3 regions of the Robertmurraya mangrovi genome follow, and region 1 is predicted to be linked to each of the others. Evidence: riboswitches for the same ligand, from Rfam matches in the RefSeq annotation. Region 1 holds a riboswitch; each other region holds the start of a gene.
What was found. A riboswitch is a leader RNA that binds a small molecule or an ion and turns the genes downstream of it on or off. The one in region 1 is predicted to bind thiamine pyrophosphate.
Positions count from the first base shown of each region.

Region 2: it holds a riboswitch for thiamine pyrophosphate, as region 1 does, so the genes downstream of both, SM124_RS01920 (ABC transporter substrate-binding protein) here and thiT (energy-coupled thiamine transporter ThiT) in region 1, are expected to answer to the same signal.
Region 3: it holds a riboswitch for thiamine pyrophosphate, as region 1 does, so the genes downstream of both, thiC (phosphomethylpyrimidine synthase ThiC) here and thiT (energy-coupled thiamine transporter ThiT) in region 1, are expected to answer to the same signal.

Region 1 covers NZ_JAXOFX010000003.1:348,766-356,668, forward strand. The annotation lists gene proS (proline--tRNA ligase) at 1-810, shown strand, start outside; gene SM124_RS07365 (alanyl-tRNA editing protein) at 875-2,068, shown strand; gene SM124_RS07370 (nitric oxide synthase oxygenase) at 2,215-3,294, shown strand; gene SM124_RS07375 (hypothetical protein) at 3,340-3,528, opposite strand; gene SM124_RS07380 (methyl-accepting chemotaxis protein) at 3,763-5,505, shown strand; gene SM124_RS07385 (VOC family protein) at 5,678-6,058, shown strand; TPP riboswitch at 6,163-6,268, shown strand; gene thiT (energy-coupled thiamine transporter ThiT) at 6,337-6,933, shown strand; gene SM124_RS07395 (divergent polysaccharide deacetylase family protein) at 7,096-7,878, shown strand.
Region 2 covers NZ_JAXOFX010000001.1:369,885-378,051, forward strand. The annotation lists gene SM124_RS01900 (TatD family hydrolase) at 1-673, opposite strand, end outside; gene SM124_RS01905 (ABC transporter ATP-binding protein) at 657-1,418, opposite strand; gene SM124_RS01910 (ABC transporter permease) at 1,415-2,185, opposite strand; gene SM124_RS01915 (MTH1187 family thiamine-binding protein) at 2,185-2,475, opposite strand; gene SM124_RS01920 (ABC transporter substrate-binding protein) at 2,488-3,492, opposite strand; TPP riboswitch at 3,614-3,723, opposite strand; gene SM124_RS01925 (TetR/AcrR family transcriptional regulator) at 3,975-4,598, shown strand; gene SM124_RS01930 (NAD-dependent protein deacylase) at 4,659-5,375, shown strand; gene SM124_RS01935 (NupC/NupG family nucleoside CNT transporter) at 5,464-6,681, opposite strand; gene SM124_RS01940 (metal-dependent hydrolase) at 6,809-7,681, opposite strand; gene SM124_RS01945 (peptide chain release factor 3) at 7,967-8,167, shown strand, end outside.
Region 3 covers NZ_JAXOFX010000001.1:51,071-59,237, forward strand. The annotation lists gene SM124_RS00370 (enoyl-CoA hydratase) at 1-450, shown strand, start outside; gene SM124_RS00375 (DUF6434 domain-containing protein) at 524-1,096, opposite strand; gene SM124_RS00380 (YhzD family protein) at 1,203-1,388, opposite strand; gene SM124_RS00385 (ABC transporter ATP-binding protein) at 1,857-2,756, shown strand; gene SM124_RS00390 (ABC transporter permease) at 2,749-4,002, shown strand; TPP riboswitch at 4,078-4,189, shown strand; gene thiW (energy coupling factor transporter S component ThiW) at 4,299-4,808, shown strand; TPP riboswitch at 4,856-4,968, shown strand; gene thiC (phosphomethylpyrimidine synthase ThiC) at 5,064-6,836, shown strand; gene SM124_RS00405 (hypothetical protein) at 6,814-7,014, shown strand; gene SM124_RS00410 (metallophosphoesterase family protein) at 7,148-8,167, shown strand, end outside.

The DNA.
Region 1 (7,903 bases):
GCTGGTGCTAAGTTTACTTATACGGTGGAAAGTTTGATGCATGATGGAAAGGCTTTACAATCAGCAACTTCCCATCATCTAGGAGACGGCTTTGCTAAAGCATTTGGGATTCAATTTAGTGACCAAACGGGAGAATTACAATATGTGCACCAAACTTCTTGGGGATTCACTACTCGAGTTATCGGGGCCATGATCATGGTTCACGGTGATAATCGAGGATTAATTATTCCTCCTAGAGTGGCACCAACTCAAGTGATGATTGTTCCAATTGCTCAGCATAAAGAGGGAGTACTTGATTTTGCCTATCATTTGAAAGCGACTCTCTCTAAAATTGCCAGAGTAGGAATAGATGCTAGTGATAAAAAACCTGGTTGGAAATTTAATGAACACGAAATGAAAGGGATTCCGCTACGTTTAGAAGTGGGACCAAAAGATATTGAGAACAAACAGGTTGTTCTAGTAAGAAGAGATACGGGTGAAAAAACGTTTGTTCCAATGGCAGAACTAGAAACAAAACTTCCACAAATGTTAGAAGATATACAGCAAAATCTGTATGAGAGAGCAAGAGAGCTACGTGAACAGAAGACAACAGTAGCAACCAATATGGATGAATTTAAAGGAAATCTTGAAAGCAACCCAGGGTTTATCAAAGCAATGTGGTGTGGCGATAAAGATTGTGAAGATCAAATCAAAGGGCAAACAAGTGCCACTTCACGATGTATCCCATTTGAACAAGAGAAAGTTTCTAGTAACTGTGTATGTTGCGGTAAAGAAGCCGAAAAATTAGTTTACTGGGCTAAAGCGTATTAGAAAACGGGATCAGTCCCCCTTTAATGTAATAAAGGGGGACTGACCCCAATTAAGGAGATTATCGATGAAAAAATTATATTACGAAGATTCTTATATCCAATCATTTTCAACAAAATTATTAAAACAGCAAGAAGATGAGAATGGCCATACATATGTTGTTTTAGGGGAAACAGCATTTTATCCAACTGGTGGAGGACAGCCTTTTGATACAGGTCAAATAGATGGAGTTGACGTGATAAACGTAGAAGAAGTTGACAATGAGATAAGACATTACATAAATAGACCATTAGAGGGTAAAGCTGAAGTGTCTGGTGTAATCAATTGGGAGAGAAGATTTGATCACATGCAGCAGCATGCAGGACAACATATTCTCTCTGCTGCTTTCGCGGAGCTTTTTGACATGGAAACAATCGGCTTCCATTTAGGAAATGAAACACTAACCATTGATTTGAATGTAGAAGAATTAACAGAAGAAGTAGTTCGTGAAGCTGAGAAACTAGCAAATCAAATAATATTAGAGAACCGACCGATTGAAACGAAATGGATTACTTTAGAGGAAGTTACACAATATCCTTTAAGAAAGAAACCAACCGTTACAGAAGATATAAGGCTAGTGATCATACCTGAATTTGATTACAACGGTTGTGGAGGAACTCATCCAAGCTCAACAGGCCAAGTTTCATCTATAAAAATTCTTGATTGGGAGAGACAGAAGAAAAAAGTTCGCCTTGGGTTTATTTGCGGTAATCGAGTGTTAAAGCATTTTTATCAGAAACACCAAGTCTTATCCAAACTAACCCAACAATTAAATGCACCTGAACAAGACATGGAACTAGCCGTTGGAAGACTTTTAGATAAAAATAAGGAACTTGAAAAGCTATTAGAAGAATCAACTGACCGATTACTTCATTTAGAGACGGACCTATTACTAAATCAGTCCTCAATCATTAATCAACATCAAATTGTTGGCCAAGTTTATGAAGGAAGAACCATCCAACAACTCCAAAAACAAGCAAGAATACTGGTATCAAAAAAGGAAGAGTTAAATGTGTTCTTAATTTCCGAAAACGAAAATCAAATCCAGATTGTGTGTAGCAGAGGTAAAGAGGCAGCTGTTAATATGAAAGCCCTTGTTGCAAATATTCTTCCATTGATTAACGGAAAAGGTGGAGGAAACGAAACCCAAGCCCAAGGTGGAGGAGAGAAGATATTAAGCGGGGAAGAAATTGTTCAACGTATAGTTAACTCGTTGAATTAGAGTTAGATATATAAAATGGGACATAACCATGCATGTTTATAAGCATTGAAATCTAGCAAGGCATACGGAGGTTTGACAAGTTCGTTCATTCTGAAATAAGATGGGGATAATTTTGTTAGTTTTTATGTAGATAGGGGGCTCAGCAGTTGAAAGATCAATTGCTTGCTGAAGCAGAACAATTTATAACTACTTGTTATAAAGAGTTGCACAAGAACGATGATGAAATAAATCTTAGAATACTTCAAATAAAAGAAAAGATTACTGAATTTGGGTACTATGAACATACCTTTGAGGAATTAGAACATGGTGCTAAAATGGCCTGGAGAAACAGCAACCGTTGTATTGGAAGACTGTTTTGGGACAGTTTGACCGTTCGAGATAAGAGAAATCTAAATACAGAATCGGACATATTTGAGGCATTAGAAGACCATATTCAATTCGCTACAAACAATGGACAAATTAGACCTACTATTACTATTTTTAAACAAGAATCAGATCAAAATAGAATTAGAATTTGGAACCATCAGTTGATTCGTTATGCTGGATATGAAACAGAATATGGTGTTATAGGTGACCCAGCATCTATTGCTCTAACGAAAAAGTGTGAGGAACTAGGTTGGCAAGGAGAAGGGACTCCATTTGATGTTTTACCACTAGTGATTCAAATAAATGAGTCTTCACCAAAACCATTTCCTTTGTCTAAGACACATGTTTTAGAGGTTTCTATTCATCACCCTGAGCTTAGCTGGTTCGAGGAATTACAAGTAAAATGGTATGCGGTTCCTCTTATTTCTGATATGTGTCTAGAAATCGGCGGGATTCGCTATACGGCAGCCCCGTTTAATGGATGGTATATGGGCACAGAAATTGGGGCAAGGAATTTAGCCGATGACTACCGCTACAATATGTTGCCAAAAATCGCAGAACAACTAAATCTTGATATGAATAGGAACTCTTCACTCTGGAAAGACCGAGCATTAGTAGAGCTGAATATTGCAGTCTTACATTCCTATAAGAATGCAGGGGTAAGCATTGTCGACCATCATACCGCTGCACATCAATTTAAATTGTTTGAACAAAAGGAGCAAGCGGCTAACCGAAATCTAACCGGAGATTGGGATTGGTTGATTCCCCCTGTATCACCTGCAACTACGCACATCTTTCATCGAGGTTACAAAGATGAAATCATAAAGCCAAATTACTTTTACCAAGAAAAACTATATTAACTGAGATGTTACTCTACAAAACAAAACGCTAATGTCTAGAAGGCATTAGCGTTTTGTTTTGATATTTCTCCTTAAAATAAAATACATAAATATCGTTCCCCCAAAGAGGAGGACAACTAATAGAATAAATGCTCCTACACCGATTTCATCCATAATTCTAAACAAATATAATGTTAGAAATAGATCAGTAATAAGGCCTAATATAAAAATAATTCTAATGGTTAGAGTGTCCATTATTGAACCTCCTTTGTTCAGAATGTTACATATAGTTAAGCTTTAGTATATCCATTTATATATGATAATTACTATAAATAGAATTGGAACGACCAAGTATAGAATTCGACTTAATAACTAGGACTTTTTTACTGTTATATAGTAAAAATAAAAAAATTACCTTTATTTTCAGTTTTCTCTATAAAAACTGGTATAATGTATCTAAATTAATAAGGGCTAAAGGAGTGATTACATATGAAGGGGGCAAGCAAGAATAAGCTTGTTAATCGATTGATTAAAAATAGTACAAACATGACCGTGAGAAAAAAATTAATAGGTAGTTTTGGTTTAGTTTTGATTCTTTTGTTGGCAGTTTCCGGAACAGGGATATACCAACTGATGAAAGTGGACAAGTCCTATAATGAACTCATTGAAGATCGAGTCACCAAGCTGATGCAAGTAGAAAAATTAAAAGAAGAAATGTTAGAACAATCAAGTGCGATTCGTGCCTATCTTCTAACAGGTGGCAACAGTTATTTAGAAGAGTATAAACAGGCTCTAAGAGACTATAAGGTAGAATTGGAACTTTTAAAAGTTAGTATTGTTTCACCAGAGGGCAAAAAAATATTAACAGAGCTTGAAGAAATTGGGGTTCAATTTGAGGAAACAATTGCTCAGCAAGTTGTACATAAAAAGGCAAATGAAGAATTAGAATATTTGCTTATCCTAAAGGGCGATGCCAAAACGATAGGAAGCAATTTTTTAGCCAAGGGAAATGAATTGATTGCCATCCAAGAAAAGAGCTTAGAAGAGGGTACAAAAGCAACTTCAAAATCTGTAGACGGTATTCGTTTAACTGTAATTATAATAAGTATCGTTGCAGTTATTCTTGCTTTAGGGTTGGCTATTCTTGTTTCTGGCCAATTAGCGAGACCTATCGTAAAGGCTTCAAGAGCGATTGAGAAGGTAGCAAAAGGTGATTTCTCAATTGAAACCATTAAAGTAAAGAGTAAAGATGAGATTGGTCAAATGGTCGAATCAGTCAATCGTATGGTTGAGGACCTACGAGGGGTAGTAGGTCAGGTTCGAGACTCCGCATCACAAGTAGCCTCAAGCAGTGAACAGTTAAATGCAAGTGCACAGGAAAGTACTTCTGCAAGTGAACAGATTGCTAATCTAGTTCAACGAAATGCGGAAGGTGTGGAAACACAACTACGTCACTTTAATGAAGTTGAGAACTCTGTTGGTGAAATGTCATCTGGAATTGAACAAATTACCCGCAGTAGTGAAGATATGTTAGAAACAGCTGAAAAGACGAATGAGGTAACCAAAAAAGGTTCTTCTTCTATTTCCAAAGTTGTAACACAAATGAATAAAATCAATGATTCTGTCTCCGAGACAACGGAGGTTATCCGCTCTTTAGGTGTACGATCAAATGAAATTAGTAATATTGTAAATCTAATTACAACCATCTCGGATCAAACCAATTTACTTGCTCTAAATGCGGCAATAGAAGCGGCTAGAGCAGGAGAGCATGGTAAAGGATTTGCCGTAGTTGCTGACGAAGTTCGTAAACTAGCCGAAGAATCCAAAAAGTCTGCTGATCAAATTACAAAAATGATTTCCTTAATTCAAAATGAAACTGATCAAGCGGTGCGCTCAATGGAAGAGCAAAATGAAGAAGTACAAGAGGGATTAAATTATACGAGTGAAGCTAGTCAAGCATTTGCTCACATTGAAAGTTCTATTGATCAAGTTACACATAAAGTCGAAGAAGTATCCTCTGCTTTAGAAGAGCTAAGCGCTTTAAGTAATCAAATGGTCGAATCAATTAACGAAGTGAAAAAAATAGCAGAAGCTAGCGTAGCTTCCACACAAGAAGTAAGTGCTGGTACAGAAGAAAATGTAGCAACCATAGAGGAAGTTTCTGCAAGTGCTCAAAGCTTATCACTAATGGCAGAACAATTACAAAGTGTTATGTCCCGATTTAAAATTTAATTTGAAGATTGACGAGAGCTGACTTAATAGTTGGCTCTTTTAAGTTGCTTGACCTCTTAGTTGGTCGAGTTACCGTAATAATGTTTGATAGTTTCGATTTCTTGACTATTAGATTTAGAAGAATTAATATTAATTATTATTTTCAGAAAATAGTAAAAGGAGAGATTTTCAAATGGGTAAAAAAATAGATCATGTGGGAATTATGGTTAAGGATATTGAAAAATCAATAAAATTTTATGAAGATGTGGTTGGCTTTAAATTAAAGGCACATGTTCCACATTCGGATAGCGCTCTAAAACTTGCTTTTCTAGGATTTGAAGGTTCGGATGAAACTGAGCTAGAATTAATACAAGGTTATAATGACTCTCTACCAGCAGAAGGAAAAGTTCATCACCTGGCTGTAACAGTAGATAACATCGAAGAAGAATTTGATAGAGTGAAAGCGTTAGATGTCAAATTTGTTGATGATCATATCACTGTCCTTCCAAATGGATATCGTTACTTTTTCATTTATGGCCCTGAAGGTGAATGGGTAGAGTTTTTCCAAAGATAACAGAGGATTAGGATTGTTTTGAAATTATGTTAAAATAATGAAAATAAACCCTATTCAAATAGGGATATTTACGTTATACTGATGAACGTAAACAACTACATAAACGTAACCACAAGGGGAGCTGTATGGCTGAGAGTGAGCAGATTTGTCTGTTCTGACCCTTTGAACCTGTTAGTTAATGCTAGCGCAGGAATGTGGATTGATAGATGAAATTAATTTTGTCTGCTTTCAATATCTCCCTTGAGGTTGTGTTTAAACTTGGAAAGGGAGGTTTTTTTATGAAAAAAATGGGGTTATTACCAATGATTGAGGCATCTTTTTTCGCTGCATTTGCATTAATTTTAGATTTATTGCCTTCAATCAAAGTTTCACCGTCAATTTCAATTTCTTTTGCAATGGTTCCAATCTTTATCGTTGCATTCCGCTGGGGGTTCAAAGTAGCTTTGGCATCAGGTTTCCTATGGGGCTTATTGCAAGTAGCAGTTGGGGACATTTATTTCTTAAGCCCAGTACAATTTGTTATTGAGTATTTTATTGCCTTTGCTTTTATTGGATTTGCTGGACTATTTTATCAAGTGATTCAAAAATGTGTGAAAAATGGAGATAAGAAAAATTTAATGATTTGGATTGTCATTGCTACTTTTATTGGAAGTGTAGCTCGTTATTTCTGGCATTTTGTTGCCGGTTTCGTATTCTGGGGTGAATATGCACCAGAAGGACAATCACCAATGGTCTATTCATTAATCGTAAATGGTTCAACTATGCTAGGAGCATTTGTTCTTTGCTCGATTGTTTTAGCGATCTTACTTTCCACTTCATCACGTTTGATACAAACAAAGAATCATTATTCAGCAATGGATAAAAAAGCTTCTTAATAGATAGGTGAGAAACAAGCATGAATTGTGGATGCTTGTTTTTTTTATGACTTCTTTTCCAAGCAAATTAGAATGAGGCATGATTGGACCGGTTACATTAAATAGAAGGCTTTTACAGTGATAGTACTTTTGATTATTATACGAAGGAATGGTGGAGGAATTATGAAAAGGTGCCTAGTTGTTTTCATTTCAATCTTGCTTACCATTTTTGCTACTTTAACAAGTAATGCCCAGACCCAACAGAAAAAAGCTGCCATTATTATAGACGACTTTGGTGGTGGAATTGGAGGAGTAAAAGAGTTTTTAGAAGGGGATGTACCGATTACGGTGGCTGTCATGCCATTTACGGAAACATCTAAGGAGCATGCAGAGTGGGCTCATAAAAATGGATTTGAAGTCATGGTCCATTTACCGATGCAGCCCAAAAAGGGGAAAATGTCATGGTTAGGTCCAAAACCCATTACAGCAGATTTACCTTTAGAGGAAGTAAGGAAACGTGTAACAGAAGCAATTGATAGTGTTCCATATGCTTTAGGTTTAAACAATCATATGGGCTCGTTAGTTGTTGAAAAGGAAGATATTGTAAGGGTTATAGTTGAGGTAGCGAAAGAGAAGAGACTTTATATTGTTGATAGTGCTACTAGTTCAAAATCAAAATTTCCTAAAGTAGCAAAAGAACTAGGTGTTCCTATTATCAAAAGAGACGTATTTTTGGATGATGTAGCCTCCATCCCGCATGTGAAAAAACAGATGTCTCTATTAGCGAAAATCACTGAACAAGAGGGGACCGGAGTTGCGATAGGTCATGTTGGAGTAACTGGAAAGGTTTGCTCAACTGGTATATTTGAATCAGCAAAAGAATTAGAAAAAAGAAAGATCACAATTGTGCCTGTTTCTGATATTCTCTCAAATGAAATTAAAATTAAGTACCTTCAATTATATTAGGTGCCTGTCACCTGTAAAACAGTTG
Region 2 (8,167 bases), on a different contig from region 1:
ATTGAATCATCACGGGATGTGTCATTTTACCATGAAATGGTCCCTCGAAAGGCCAAGGCCCGTCTGTTTCGACCATTAGCTGGTCTATTGGATACATTTCTACTAGTTCCTGTATTTCTTTTTCATAACATACATCTGGAGTTACAGAAATAAAGTAGCCGTTATCAGCCATACGGCGAATGGTGCTTGAATCTCCTTTAAACCAATGAAAATGAGCTTTGCTAACAGAATGCTTTTCTAAAAGGTCACATACAATAGACGCATCTTTATATACAGCATGTAGAATAATGGGTTTATCCAGCTCTTTTGCTAGAAGAACAAACCTTTCTAACAATTCTACATATCCTTCTAGTTTTAGTTCAGGGTGTTCTTTTCTTAAGTAGTAAGGTAGGCCGACTTCTCCAATTGCTATCATGCGATGCTGATTCTGTCTAATCCATTGAAACAACTCCTCCGTTGAGGCTTCGTCGGGGAGAGACTGCTCCGGATGGTATCCAAATGCTACTTTTATCTTATTAGTTTTGCTTGCTATAAGCAGATTTTTTTTACAAGAATGTAGATGAAAGGATACAGTAATAAGTGCTTCTATAGAATCCAACGAACTTAAAAGCTGTTCAAGCTGTTCTTCCTGATATAAATCTAAATGGATATGAGAATCAATCATTTTTACCATTCGAGTCACTTCCTAATCCCTTAAGTACAAGATGGATGTCTCTTTTCCACTTGAAAAAATCTTCCTCTAGTAATAGGCTTTCTTCTCTAGGTCTTGTGAATGGAACAATCACTTCCTTGACCACGCTTGCAGGTTTATCAGAGAGTATGAGAATACGGTCCGACAAATATAGGGCCTCTTCAATGTTGTGAGTAACAAAGAGAACTGTTTTTCGGTAATCATCCAAAATGGATAGAAGCCAGTTTTGCATTTCATGGCGAGTAAGTTCGTCTAAAGCTGAAAAAGGCTCATCTAAACAGATGATTGAACCAGGGCTAAGTAAGGCTCTAATAAAAGCAGCTCTTTGCTTCATTCCACCAGATAACTCATCTGGATAGGCAGAGAGATAATCTCCTAATCCGGCTTTATTTAACATGTGGATGGCTTTCTCTTTGTCTGTTTTTCCATGTAGTTCTTGTCCAAGTAATACATTTTGTAGAATCGTTCTCCAAGGAAACAGAGAAGGAGTTTGTGGCATATAGCTAATAAATCCTCGTTTCCCATTGATTGTTTCTCCATTTAATAGGATGGAACCGGAGTCTGGGGCTAGGATCCCGCCAACTAGGTTGAAAAATGTACTTTTACCACTACCAGACGGCCCTAAAATAGAGACAAATTCTCCTTCTTTTATTGCTAAGTTTAAATTTTCAATGACTACTTGATGATCGAATTTTTTACTTAAGTTATGGACCGTTAATACATTCATTTTTTCGTATCTACTCCTTTCACTCGGTAGCGGACTAGATATCTTTCTATTGAAACAATAAGGAAAAAGAATAATAAACTAAGAATCATAATAGCAAAAATGGCTACAAAAACTCGGTCCGTCCGAAAAGAGGAGGAAGCAAGCGTCATATAGACACCAATTCCTAATTTTGCACCAAGCCATTCAGAAATAACGGCTCCCATTACACTATATGTAGCAGATATTTTTAAACCTGAAAAAATGGAAGGTAAAGAATAAGGCCATTCTAGTTTCCAAAAAAGTTGGCTTTTTGTAGCACCTGCCATGTTCATGTAGTGTTTTAACTCTGGAGCTGTTTGCCTAAAACCATCTAGTGCAGCTACAGTGATGGGGAAGAAACAAACCAAAGTGATCACAATGATTTTAGGTAGCAGTCCAAATCCAAACCAAATAACGAGAAGTGGTGCCAACACAATAATGGGTACATTTTGAGTTAGAATAAGTAAAGGATAGATTGATTCCCTAACAGTCGGCAGTAGGTGCAATAGGATAGCTGTCGCTAGTCCAATCACTGATCCAATAATAAACCCCAATAGAGCTAATTGTATGGTTGAAACTAGATGGGGCATGAACGGTTCCCAGCCTGAATATCCTTCCATCATGATATTGGATGGTGGGGGAAGTAACCATTTAGGAATATCGGCGAATTTTACAGTAATCTCCCAGATAATGAACAAAAGGAGGAGAACCATTAATGGTCTCCATCCCTTCTTAAAAAATTCCTTCATTACTTATACTTCTCCGTCAATTGATCCATTGTAATACCTTCAGGTTGATAGAGTACCTTAACTTGAGAGATTACGTTGCTACTTCCAAGTTCAATCATTTTTTCATTCATTTTCGAGATAATATTAAATAATTCCTGAAGATCTCCTTCCATGGTCGTCTCTAAAGGATGTACTTCATACTTTACGCCGGATGCTTCTATCACTGAAATTGCAGCATCTACATATGGAATGACACTTTCACCATTTTTTGTTTTGGGTATGATTTGAATACTCACTAATGCATTTGCCATGACTAGCCCTCCTTATTCAGGTAAAAATTCATTTGTAAAGGCTTTTTCCGCATCTAGCTCGCCTTCAAGTAGTTTGTTTTCTAACATCCAATTGGCGTAGTTTTCCCAGACCTCAAGCTTCTGTTCACCCCATCTAGGTGCATCATCTTGATATTTAGATGCTAACCATTCTTGGCTTTTTTTCACTAAGTCTGCATCTAAATCAGGTGCTGCGGCTAATAAGATATCTGCTGCTTCAGCAGGTTGGTCCATTGTATATTGGTAGCCTTTAGCTGCAGCCTTCATAAAAGCTTTTACTGTCTCTGGATTGTCTGAAATCATTTTTTCATTCGTAGCGAGTACCGGTGTATAGTAATCCAATTTCTCGGAGTAGTCGGTTAAATAAACCATATTGATTTCCTCTCCACGAAGCTCTGCTTCTACTCCCGTCCAACCGTAATAAATCCAAGCAAAATCAATGTCTCTTTTTACGGCAGTAAAGAAATCAGTGTCTCCCATATTAACGAAATCTACTTTTTCAACATTCCCATCCTCTTGTTGCATGAGAGATGCAATTACTGACTTTTCAACGGGAGATCCCCATCCACCATAGGATTTACCTTCAAAATCTTTCGGCGATTTAATATTTTTATCTACAGGTGAAGCAAAACCAGATGTATTATGTTGAATGATTGCGGCAATGGATACTAAGGGAACGTCTTGCACACGCGCTAATGTAATACTTTCTTGGTAGCTAACACCAAATTCAGCTTTTCCAGAAGCAACTAACTGGTCAGCACCTGCTTCCCCTGGCATAATTATTTCAACGTCTAAACCTTCTTCTTCAAAATATCCTTTTTCTTTTGCAACATATAAACCAGTGTGATTTGTATTTGGAGTCCAATCGAGAACAACAGATACTTTTTCTAATGATTTTTTCTCTTCTTTTTGTCCTTCAGAAGTTTCTCCATTTTGATTCCCTGCACATCCAGTTATCAAAAACAAAGAACATAAAGCAACTAACCATCCTTTTTTCATTTTGTACCGAGCCTCCTATGTATGTGAAAAATTTCTTAGGTAAGGGCTAAAGCAGCCTAGGAAAACAAAAAGCGCCCAAGGAAAAGACCTTTGGGCGCATACCGTAAACAATAGACATGTACTGTTTTTAGAATATGTTCCCTACGCTGGTATAAGCCAGATCAGGTTCAAAGGGTCAGCAACTAAAGGATGCAATCTCAACCGGCAACACCAGTTCCCCTACTATTCTTACCTATTTGAATAAGTTTCAATGTGAAGAAATTGAAATTTATTCTTATATTGTTAATTCCTCACTCATTATAACAGATTATTTTTAATTGACTACTAAAAGTATGTTTTTACTTGTAAAAGAAGTTTATTGTAATAAATCAAAATTTTCAGTACAATTTAAACTGACTAGTCGTTTCTAATAAAGGTTGTGACTGTTTAATAACTATGATTTAATAAAAAAATAATTTGTACAAAGTTACGGAGGAGAACACATGCCCCCTATTGTTTCTGAAGAGTATAAGCGACAGAAGAAAAAAGAAATTTTAAATAGTGCGCTTGCTTGTTTTGCAAAAAAGGGGTTTCAAGCCGCAACTATTGATGATATTGTTGCCCATTCAAGTATTAGCAAGGGTGCTATTTATAACTATTTTAAGAGTAAAGAAGAAATCTATTTAGAATTAATGAATGAACAAACGAATGAAACAAATGAGCTTTTAACAGAAAAAATAAACTCTTTTCAGACAGCAACTGAAAGACTTTTATATTTATTTGACTTATACATATCTATTGATCCCTTCGATCCAGATAGGAAAGAAACGATTGTGGTACATTATGAATTTCGTCTTCACTCCTCTAGAGATGAAAATTTACGGTTACTTTTACAAGAGAGAGGAAACAGGTTTTTTATTGATTTCGTAACAAAGATTGTAGAACAAGGTGTGAAAACAGGAGAATTCAAGAAGGATATCAATCCGATTATGGTTGCAAACCTATTCTGGACGATCATTGATGGTGCTACTGTCCAAGCTGTGCTATATAAGGAATACCCATACCAAAATATATTGGAGTGCATGAAAGGTATGGTTATGGATACCTTATTGGAGACAAAGTCTTAATATGAACGAACCTCTTGTTTCTAGCAAGAGGTTCATTTTAATAGAAAGAAGGTATTTTTAGTGTTATTAAAATGGTTAAAGGAATCTCATCATACGGTTTTATTAACAGGTGCTGGGATGTCTACAGAAAGTGGTTTACCCGATTTCAGATCTTCTCAATCTGGAATGTGGAAGCAAAAGGATCCAAGTAAATTTGCTAGCACGAAAGCTTTAAATGAAAATGTAAATGAGTTTATTGAGTTTTATCGTCATCGAGTGATTGGCTTAAATGAATGTAAGCCGCATATTGGTCATAAAATTCTAGCCCAATGGGAAGAGAAAGCTATAATCCAAAGTATTATTACTCAAAACGTAGATGGATTCCATCAACAAGCTGGTAGCAAAAAAGTGGCTGAATTACATGGAACGTTGCAAAAGGTTCACTGTCAGAACTGTGGAAAGTCGTATTCGAGTGAAGAATATTTAAGGGAACAATTTGCATGCGAATGTGGGGGAGTTTTACGACCATCTGTTGTTTTATTTGGAGAAATGCTTCCTGAAGAGGCCCTCGATTTTGCCGTTACAGAATCAGAAAAAGCAGATTTGTTTATCGTTTTGGGTTCTTCACTAAGTGTCACACCTGCTAATCAATTTCCTTTAGTAGCTAAGCAAATGGGGGCAAAGCTTGTCATCATTAACATGGAGCCAACAGAACTCGATGCGTATGCTGATGAAGTCATTCACAATAGAAAAATTAGGGAATTACTAGTGGAATTAAATAATCAGCTTGGTTTGTGAGAGTGTATAAAGAAAAAACGCTTGAAGTATAACTGGGAATGTTTTTTCAAGCGTTTTTTGTTGTATCACAATGAGGAGAATTTACGGGCTAAAACAACATTCCAGCAATTGCACCACTCAGTAAGGAAGCGAGGGCACCAGCAATGACAGCTCTAATTCCTAAACGGGCAATGTCTGCTCTTCGACTAGGTGCTAAGTTACCTAATCCTCCTAATAAAATGGCCATAGATGAGATGTTGGCAAATCCACATAAAGCAAAGCTTACAATCGCCACGGTTTTTGGAGATAAATTCGGGATTTCTGGAGCGAAAGCTGAGTAAGCCACAAATTCATTTAAAATGAGCTTTTGGCCAATAAAGTTTCCAGCGATGATAGCTTCATCCCAAGGAACACCGATAGCAAATGCGATAGGTGAGAAAAGATAGCCTAAAATCATCTCCAAGGAAATTCCTGAAAAGCCAAACAAGCTGCCCAACCACCCTAGTAGTCCATTGATTAGTGCAACTAAAGCGATAAAAGCTAAAAGCATGGCACCAATATTTAAAGCTAATTGTAGTCCAACACTAGCCCCTCTTGCAGCTGCATCAATTACGTTTGTTGAATCTTTATCCATCTCCATTTCAAACTCTTTTGGTTCCTCTGATTGATCCGTTTCAGGAACAATCATTTTTGCCATAATTAACCCTGCAGGAGCAGCCATAAAACTAGCTGCTAGCAAATATTCCAGGGGCACCCCTAATAGTGAATATCCTACTAATACAGAACCTGCTACTGATGCAAGCCCACCGGTCATAACGGCAAATAACTCAGATTTCGTCATATTATTTATGTATGGTCGAATGACAAGAGGAGCTTCTGTTTGTCCAACAAAGATATTAGCGGCAGCTGACATCGTTTCTGCTTTCCTAGTTCCAAGAAACCATGAAAGTGCTCCACCTATAATTTTTATGACCACTTGCATAATTCGTAAATAATAAAGAACGGATATTAAAGCAGAAAAGAAGATTACAACAGGAAGCACTTGAAAAGCAAAGACAAATCCTACACCAGACCCTTCTGCATACAAACCGCCAAATAGGAAGTTGATCCCTTGATTCGCGTAATTAATTATATCGTTAATGACCATAGTAAAACGATTAAGCCCTTTTTGACCTGGCTCCCATTTTAAAACAAGGAAGGCAAAAGCAAACTGAATAGCAAGCCCACCTAAAATAGTCCTTAGTTTTATGGAGCGTTTATTTTCGCATAGTAAAAAGGCTAATGCGAGGACAGTTATTACTCCTAAAATACCCCAGATAATATTCATAACCTACACCTCAAATACAAAAAATGATTTCCTGTAGGTAGGTTGTCCAAAATTACTATTAATAACTCGCGTATAAAAAATAAGGAGCTATTATAAGGCTGTTTCGCAAATGTGGTTATTAGGTTTACTACTTCTGAGTTTTTTCAATATACTCAAACAAGAATGACTGTCCATTTCGATAAAAGCGCGGATCATATATCCCAAGTTTGTTATCATCATCAACAATGACTACAAATGGAGACCATTGATAAAGGGTCTTAGCTTCTGGTTTTTCTTTAAATAACGTTTCTAAATCAGCCTCTTCACTTGAAGATAGTGAATACTGCTCTGTTTTCTTTTGAAACAAATTATCTTTAAAAATTTTAACAGTATCGTTATCCTTTGTAATAACCGAATAATTCCACGGTATAAAATCCGCTGAAAGGGCGACTTGTTCATAGTCATCCTCATATTGCTGGTACAGAATATAACCTTGCGTAGATTGAATCAAAATATGTAACATAATGAATGCCCAAGCGGCTCTAAAATAAATAGGCGATCGTGTGTTGTTTTTTCTAGATAGAATAAATGCTGCAATTATGATGACCCAAAACACAAAGTCAATGATTGGAATGGTGCCAAAGGTAACTCTGATGTTTGAGAAAGGTTCTAAATAACCGGTTCCCCACGCATTAAATAAATCACTAGTATTATGAATGACAACAGCAATCCATCCTAATAATAGCAAACGTAAATCAGTTACTTTCCAGAATAATTTACTAATAAAATAAAACAGGAACGCCCAAATAGGAGTTGAAAATATAGAGTGGGTGATCCCGCGGTGCCACATTTGATATAGGCCTTCATTGTCCCAAAATCTAGAGATGACATCGATATCAGGTATTTGACTTGCCCCAACTGCGGTCACCAGAAAAGCAGTTTTTGTCCGCTTATCCATGTCTCTTTTATCAACAGCCCCGTACAAGGCTAGACCAAAAAGCGTGTGAGTAATAGAATCCATCCTGACACCTCTTCTTTATGCATGCTATTTTTCCCATTCATTATAAGCGTTTTTAATTCCATTGAAAAAGGATAAGGCTCTTTTTGGGGTGATATAGAATAAAATGAAGGGATGAGGTAAATCAAACGTTGCAAACTCCTCAAAATCAAGATAAGATTGAAGTTATGAGATTTTTTATGCATGATTGTTTTCACATTACAGTTGTGTTAGGTAAATATAACGATCATTAGGTCTTTATTTTATAAAAGCAAGACAGCCTAAGCTGAAAAAGAGAGGAAATATTACATGGCTAAACAATTTAAGGATGATGTATTAACTCGCCGTACATTTGCGATTATCTCCCACCCTGATGCTGGTAAAACAACATTAACGGAAAAGCTTTTACTATTTGGTGGAGCTATTCGTGATGCGGGTACCGTTAAAGGGAAAAAGACAGGAAAATTTGCTACAAGTGACTGGATGGAAATTGAAAAACAAAGGGGAATT
Region 3 (8,167 bases), on a different contig from region 1:
GGTCTTGGCTTGAGTTTAGCGTTAGCAACAGATTACATTTTAGCAGACGAAAAAAGTAAATTGGCAATGAATTTCATTGGTATTGGGTTAATTCCTGATGGGGGAGCTCACTTCTTCTTAGAACGTCGATTAGGAGAAGATAAAGCGAAACAATTAATCTGGGAAGGTAAGACCTTGACTGCTAGTGAAGCTTTGCAATTAAGCTTAATTCATGAAGTAGCATCTGATTACAAAGAAGCCCTAAACCAAAAAATTGAAGACTGGCTGAATAAACCTATTCAAGCAATGGTTAAAACGAAGAAAATTCTAGCTGAAAATAATAGACCACATTTACTGAAGATACTAGAAATTGAAAAACATGCTCAGTATAAAATGCGCCAAACCGAAGATCATTTAGAAGGTATTAAAGCATTTGTAGAAAAGAGAAAACCGCAGTTTACGGGTAAATAAATAGGTTAATATTATATTAGTATACTGGTATGTAAGAATGCACCAAAAGTATATTTGCTTTTGGTGCATTACTTTATTGTGGAACGTATTTGTTACTCCCAGGTAGTTTCTTTATATGTTTCCAAGCAGAAATCGCTTCCTGTAAACTTTTCCCATCATTTGATGGGTCAGTAAAATAATCACGGATGAATTGGTTGTACTCAAATTGTGGGGATATGTTTGTTTGATAATCAGGGTTTTTCTTTCTAACCTCTTCTTCGTCCCAAGCTGATACAGCATCTCGATATGTTTTTCCAACGTTATCTTTAAAATAGTTTTGAATATATGTAGAAAAATGAAAATGTTCACCAATGACGGTTTTAAAAAAGTGTCTTACACTTTGACTGCAGCGATGTTGTTCGGTTATAACCGTATTTAGACTTAGCTCTTCTTGTGAGTGCACTTTGTCCTTTGTCCTTTTCATTTTTAACTTACTACTGCTGATTAATCCTGTCTCAAGATAGGTTGTAATTCTATTTGTCAGTTCTAGTTTTGAGCCAGATGTGGGTATGCCTTCTTGTTTACAAAAGTTTTGTAATTCACTTTTTAACCAATAAAAGCTTATGAAGTCTTGGGGGTTCATTTCTTTTGAAAGTTTAGGTCTCATTTTGTTAGCCTCTTTAATTTGAATTTATTACCATTATAGAACATTTGTTCTGTTTTGTGAAGAAAAAAATAGACATAAGTTAACGAACTTATGTCAAAAGAACCTATTATGAGTGGAAAAGTATTAGTTTTCCGCTAGGTGAAGTACAACGATGTGTATGATCTAGAAAGTTTTTTTCTTTTAAAAGTTGTTCGCCTTTTACTTTTGCATCTTGGTCGTTACTAGCTTCAAAACTTTCATCTAAAATTTTCTCACCGTTTGCCTCAAATACTGTTAATTTGTAGTTCTTCATTCTATTAACCCCTTTGTTAAAAAATTCAGATAGTTACTATTATTCTTGCATAATTTTATTGTTTGTACAAGGACGATTTACAAAGTAATGTCATTCTCATAATTTTACCCGTTGATTTCCGGTCCAGGTACTTGCTTTCCACGGGGAAGAATTAACGAAAAAATCCAATAGCCGATTTTTTCTAAGTGCGAATTCTTCCTCGGGAGGAAGTCAAGCCTCCTGTTCGTCTGTGGGGTCTTGACCTTTCCTCTATTTCCCGTAGGAGTCAAGTACCTTCCCCTCCAATCAACTCGGTGCTTAGTTTTTAATAACCTTTTGTACCATATATTGTTTTAAAATAGCATAATATAAATCTATGTTTTTCAATACAAAATATAAATTAATAATTAAAATTAGACATTCTTTTTTGGAAAATTGAACCTTTTTGTATTTTTAATCGTATAAGTTATTAGAATAGGAGGAGTTTTTATGGTGTTAAGGATTGAGCATGTTACGAAAAGGTTTGGGGATTTTACAGCTGTTGATAATCTTTCTATTAGTATTCCAGAAAAAGAAATGTTTGGATTTTTAGGGGCAAATGGTGCTGGGAAGACAACGACTTTTAGAATGATTCTAGGCTTACTAAACCCAAGTGGTGGGACTATTACGTGGGACGGGAAGCCAATTAATTATTCTACTAGTCATTTAATTGGGTATCTGCCGGAGGAAAGAGGTCTGTATCCGAAGCTGAAAGTGAAGGACCAAATTGTTTATTTAGCTAGATTAAGAGGAATGCAAAAACAAGATGCTTTGAAAGAACTAGATGTTTGGTTAAGTCGTTTTAAGGTCCCTGAATATGCAAATAAGAAAGTAGAAGAGCTTTCGAAAGGAAATCAACAAAAAATACAATTCATTGCGGCTGTTATCCATAGACCGAAATTACTTATTTTAGACGAGCCATTCAGTGGACTTGATCCTGTCAATGTTGAACAGCTTAAAGAGGCTGTTTTAGATTTAAAGAATAATGGGACCACCATTGTTTTTTCCAGTCATCGAATGGAACACGTAGAGGAAATGTGTGAACATTTATGTATCATGCATAAAGGTAGCCCTGTTGTACATGGCTCTTTGAAAGAAATTAAACGTTCATTTGGAAAGAAAAACTTAGTTATTCATGCAGACTTTTCCCTTGAATTTCTAATGGACTACCCAGGAGTTATGAAATCAAAAAAGACAACAGAGGGTATTCACCTACAAATAGAAGGAGAAGAAGTTGCGGAAAAGGTATTAAAAGAGATTGTAGGAAAAGGCTTTATTCGGAAATTTGAAATAGAAGAACCATCCTTAAACGATATCTTTATAGAGAAAGTAGGTGCAGCATATGAGTAATTTTTGGGTTATTTTATTTCATACTTATATTAGCAAATTAAAGACAAAATCTTTTATTATTACAACTTTAGTCACGCTTGTCATTATTGTCGGTCTTACTAATCTAAATACTATCATGGAGACTTTTACTAAGGACGAAAAAGGAACAAACATAGCTGTAATAGATGAAACGGCAACACTTATACAGCCTCTTCAAGAACAATTGAAAATCGTTAATGAAGAAATAAAGCTTACTAATTATGAAAAAACAGAGGAAGCAGCTGAGAAAGATGTAGAAGAAGGTAATTATGAGGGCTTACTGTTATTAAAATTTAATGAAGAAAACTTACCAGTAGCTACTTTTAAAGCAAATACGGTTGCAGATACAACCTTATCACAAGAACTACGGAATGGCTTGCAGCAAATCAAAACGCAATTGGCAGCGAATCAAATTAATCTGACTCAAGAACAGTTAGGAAAGCTTTATGAGCCTGTTCCATTTGAAAGTATAGCATTAGCTGAAAACGCAAAAACCGAGGAGGAACTTAACCAAGCTCGGGGATTAGTTTATGTATTGCTATTCTTTATTTATTTTGCCGTAATCATGTATGCAAGTATGATTGCAATGGAAGTGGCGACAGAAAAATCATCACGTGTAATGGAGATTCTAATCTCAAGCGTATCCCCAGTAAAGCAGATGTTTGCTAAGATATTGGGAATTGCTTTGTTAAGTTTAACTCAAATGGTCTTACTAATTGGAGTAGGATACTATTCAGTTAAACATAATATGGACTCTTTAGAAGGTGGCTTCTTTAGCTTCTTTGGATTCGGTGACGTACCGTTAGCAACGATTGTCTATGCTTTAATATTTTTCTTATTAGGATATTTCCTATATGCAACCTTAGCAGCCTTTTTAGGTTCACTAGTTAGTAGAATTGAAGATGTTCAACAAATGATTACGCCAATGACTTTATTAGTGGTTGCTGGATTTATGATTGCCATGTTCGGACTAGGTCAACCAGAAACACCATTTATTCAAATTACTTCTTATATTCCGTTCTTTACACCGATGCTTATGTTTATGCGTGTAGGAATGTTGACTCTACCAGTTTGGGAGCCACTTTTAGGGATTGTTATATTACTCATTACCATTATACTGCTAGCGATATTTGGAGCTAGAGTATACAAAGGGGGAGTATTAATGTACGGAAAATCAAATTCCTTTAAAGATATTAAAAAAGCTCTACAACTTACGAAGAAGGATTAGTTTATTAGAGATAAAGAAAAATATATTTGCAAATTTTACCTTATGTGTTATAGTTGCAATGAAAATAACATATTCTTACGTCACTGGGGGTGCCGGATATTGGCCGGCTGAGATTAAGACCTATAGTCTTTGACCCTTTTAACCTGATCTGGTTCGTACCAGCGGAGGGAAGTGTATTGACTTTTGTCTACATACGCAGATTCCTATTGCTGGAGTCTGCTTTTTTTGACTCCAAAAAATAGAGGATTTAATTAGTATGCACACCCCCAGTGAAAACCACAATTGGAGGGATTTTTATGGGGAAAACACAAAAGTTAACGTTAACGGCAATGATGGTTGCAATCGGAACACTAACCAGTCATATGTTTTATATTCCGATAGGCTTTGCCAAAGTATTTCCTATGCAACATTTTATTAATGTATTATCTGCTGTATTATTAGGACCTTATTATGCAGTAGCCCAAGCTTTTACCGTCTCATTATTAAGAAATATGATGGGAACAGGCTCTCTATTTGCTTTCCCAGGCAGTATGATTGGAGCTCTCCTGGCAAGTCTAATATTCTTAAAAACTAGAAAAACGTTATTTGCAGCATTTGGTGAAGTAATTGGAACAGGAATATTAGGAGCCTTAGCCTCATATCCAATTGCTACACTTTTATTAGGAAAAGAGGCTACTCTATTCGGCTTTGTGCCAGCATTTATAGTGAGTTCCATAGGTGGAGCGGCAATAGGCTTCATAATTTTAACTGTATTCCAAAGAAATGTAGGACTGAACAGAGAATTAAATAATGTTAGTAAGTTCTAAAAACGAACATATAACTAATATCTTTATAGAGAAATAAATTTAATAGAAAAATCTACTAGGGGAGTCCTATAGCAGGGCTGAGAAAAAACGCGCGTAAAGTTTTTGACCCTTTGAACCTGATCTGATTCATATCAGCGTAGGGAAGTAGTCTGACAGTGCGATTATTCACGCACTCTTCATCTACTTACACTCGGGTTCCTTATTGGGAACCCGTTTTTTATTTTTTGAGCAAACAAACAAATTGGAGGTATAACCATGCAAAAAGAGAAAAATCAATTACAACCATTAAATCAGTTTCCAGGCAGTAGAAAGGTTTATGTAGAAGGTGGGAGCACAGATATACAAGTTCCAATGAGGGAGATTTATCAATCAGCAACGGAAGGAATTTTTGGAACAGAAGAAAATGCACCAATTCGAGTGTATGATACGAGTGGACCTTATACAGATCCTAATTACGAGGTTGATATTTATAAAGGCTTACCGAAGCTTCGTCAAAACTGGATAGTAGAGCGTAATGATGTTGAGGAATACGAAGGTAGAGAAGTCAAACCAGAAGATAATGGCTATCGAAATGACGTGGATGGTAGAATTGTAGAAGTTTTTCCTAATGTTGTAAAAAGGCCTTTAAGAGCAAAAAAGGGCTCGAATGTAACTCAAATGCACTATGCGAAAAAAGGCATGATCACACCTGAAATGGAGTTCATCGCTATAAGAGAACAGCTTGACCCAGAGTTTGTACGTAAAGAAGTAGCATGCGGAAGAGCCATTATCCCTGCTAACATTAATCATCCTGAAAGCGAACCAATGATTATTGGACGTAACTTTCATGTGAAAATAAATGCGAATATCGGAAACTCTGCGGTGTCTTATTCTATTTCAGAGGAAGTAGAGAAAATGACTTGGGCAACTAGATGGGGTGCGGATACCATCATGGATTTATCAACAGGGAAAAACATACATACAACAAGAGAATGGATTATTCGTAACTCTCCTGTACCTGTTGGAACTGTACCTATTTATCAAGCATTAGAAAAAGTGAAAGGTGTTGCAGAAGATTTAACTTGGGAGGTTTATCGCGACACGTTAATAGAACAGGCTGAACAAGGGGTTGATTATTTCACCATTCATGCTGGAGTGCTATTAAGATATATTCCAATGACGGCAAAAAGAACGACAGGAATCGTGTCACGTGGAGGATCTATATTAGCTCAGTGGTGTTTGGCTCACCATAAAGAAAACTTCTTATACACTCACTTTGAAGAAATCTGTGAAATCTTAAAAGCGTATGACATTGCTGTTTCTTTAGGAGATGGACTACGACCAGGATCGATTGCAGATGCAAATGATGAAGCACAATTTGCAGAGCTAGAAACATTAGGTGAATTGACGGAGATTGCTTGGAAACATGATGTTCAAGTTATGATTGAAGGTCCAGGGCATGTGCCAATGCATATGATTAAAGAAAACATGGAAAAACAATTAGAAATTTGTAAAGAAGCTCCTTTTTACACGCTCGGTCCTTTAACTACAGATATTGCACCGGGATATGATCATATTACATCAGCTATTGGAGCTGCCATGATTGGCTGGTTTGGAACAGCCATGCTCTGCTATGTAACGCCTAAAGAGCATTTAGGACTTCCAAATAAAAATGATGTTCGTGAAGGGGTTATCGCTTATAAAATTGCCGCACATGCAGCTGATTTAGCTAAAGGCCATCCCGGTGCACAAGTGAGGGACAATGCATTATCAAAGGCTCGATTTGAATTCCGCTGGAACGATCAATTTAATTTATCTTTAGATCCTGAGAGGGCTAGGGAATATCATGATGAAACCCTACCAGCTGAAGGAGCTAAAACGGCTCACTTCTGCTCTATGTGCGGACCAAAGTTTTGTTCTATGCGTATCTCTCAAGATATTCGAAATATGGCTCAAAGCGGAGAGAAAAGTGAAGAGGAAATTATTGCAGAAGGAATGAAAGAAAAGGCAAAGGAGTTTGTCGACCATGGCTCAGCCATTTATAAGTAATCATTCCCCTCATACGGTTAGTGAGCTTAAGGAAGAAATTAAAAGGCTGAAGGAAAATATTCAAATGCTTGAGTTGGAAATACAACATATTCAGAAGAACTGTAAGCATGTTTTCTTAGAGGAGCAAGGTTTTCGAAAATGTATGAAGTGTCATAAAATTGATGTCTATTACTATTAAGCTAACATTTAACCCTGCCGTTTGGTGGGGTTTTTACTATATTTAAATAGGTTAAGAAGTAATGATGGGATAAGAACGTGCATTCGCCTTTTAAAGGTGATAGAATGGTAAAAAAACGGTTGTGAGGAAAAAAATGAAGGAAATAAAATTTATACATACAGCAGACCTCCATTTAGATAGCCCTTTATTAGGTTTAAAATATCTGCCAATAGATATATTTAAAAGGCTGCAAGAAAGTACTTTTCATGCTTTAAGAAAAATAATTGATACTGCCATTGATCAAAAGGTGGATTTCATCATTATAGCTGGTGATATATTTGACGGTGAGGACAGAAGTATCCGAGCTCAAGTCCGTTTTAAAAAAGAAATGGAGCGCTTAGAAAAACATAATATTAGTGTTTTTGTCATTCATGGTAACCATGATCATTTAAGTGGGAATTGGACAAAGATTGAAATGCCGGAAAATGTATTTGTTTTTGGAGAGAATGTAGAAGTAAAGGGTTTCAGCACTTCCCATGGTGTTACAGCTAGTATATATGGCTTCAGTTATCCTGTGCGCCATGTATATGAACGGAAAATTGACTCTTATCATAAGGAAATGGATGCAGACTTTCATATTGGGATTCTTCATGGAAATTTAGAGGGTGGAACGGACCATGGAAATTACGCACCATTTCAACTTAAAGACCTAATGGATAAAGGGTTTGATTATTGGGCTTTAGGTCATATCCATAAGAGAACAATCTTATCTGAGCAGCCGCCTATTATTTATCCGGGTAATACTCAAGGTAGGCATAAAAAAGAGAGTGGCCCAAAAGGTTGCTATATAGTTACACTAAACGAATATCAAAGTGATTTAACATTTATTGAGACAAGCGATGTTATTTGGACGACTGAAAACATTGATGCAAGGGATTGTAAAACATTTGATGACCTATATAGACTTTGCCTACAAACAATGGACGGTTTACGTAAGGAAGGAGTTGGACAGTTACTGAACTTTAGTATAGTGAACTTAAATAATGAATTCTTAAACCTTCAATATTTAAAAGATGAGTTGCTGGACGCTTTACAAGAAGAGGAGAAAGTTGAAGATAATTTAATATGGCCCTATAACATCGAACTAGAGGAAGCGGTTGGTTGGAAACGAAAT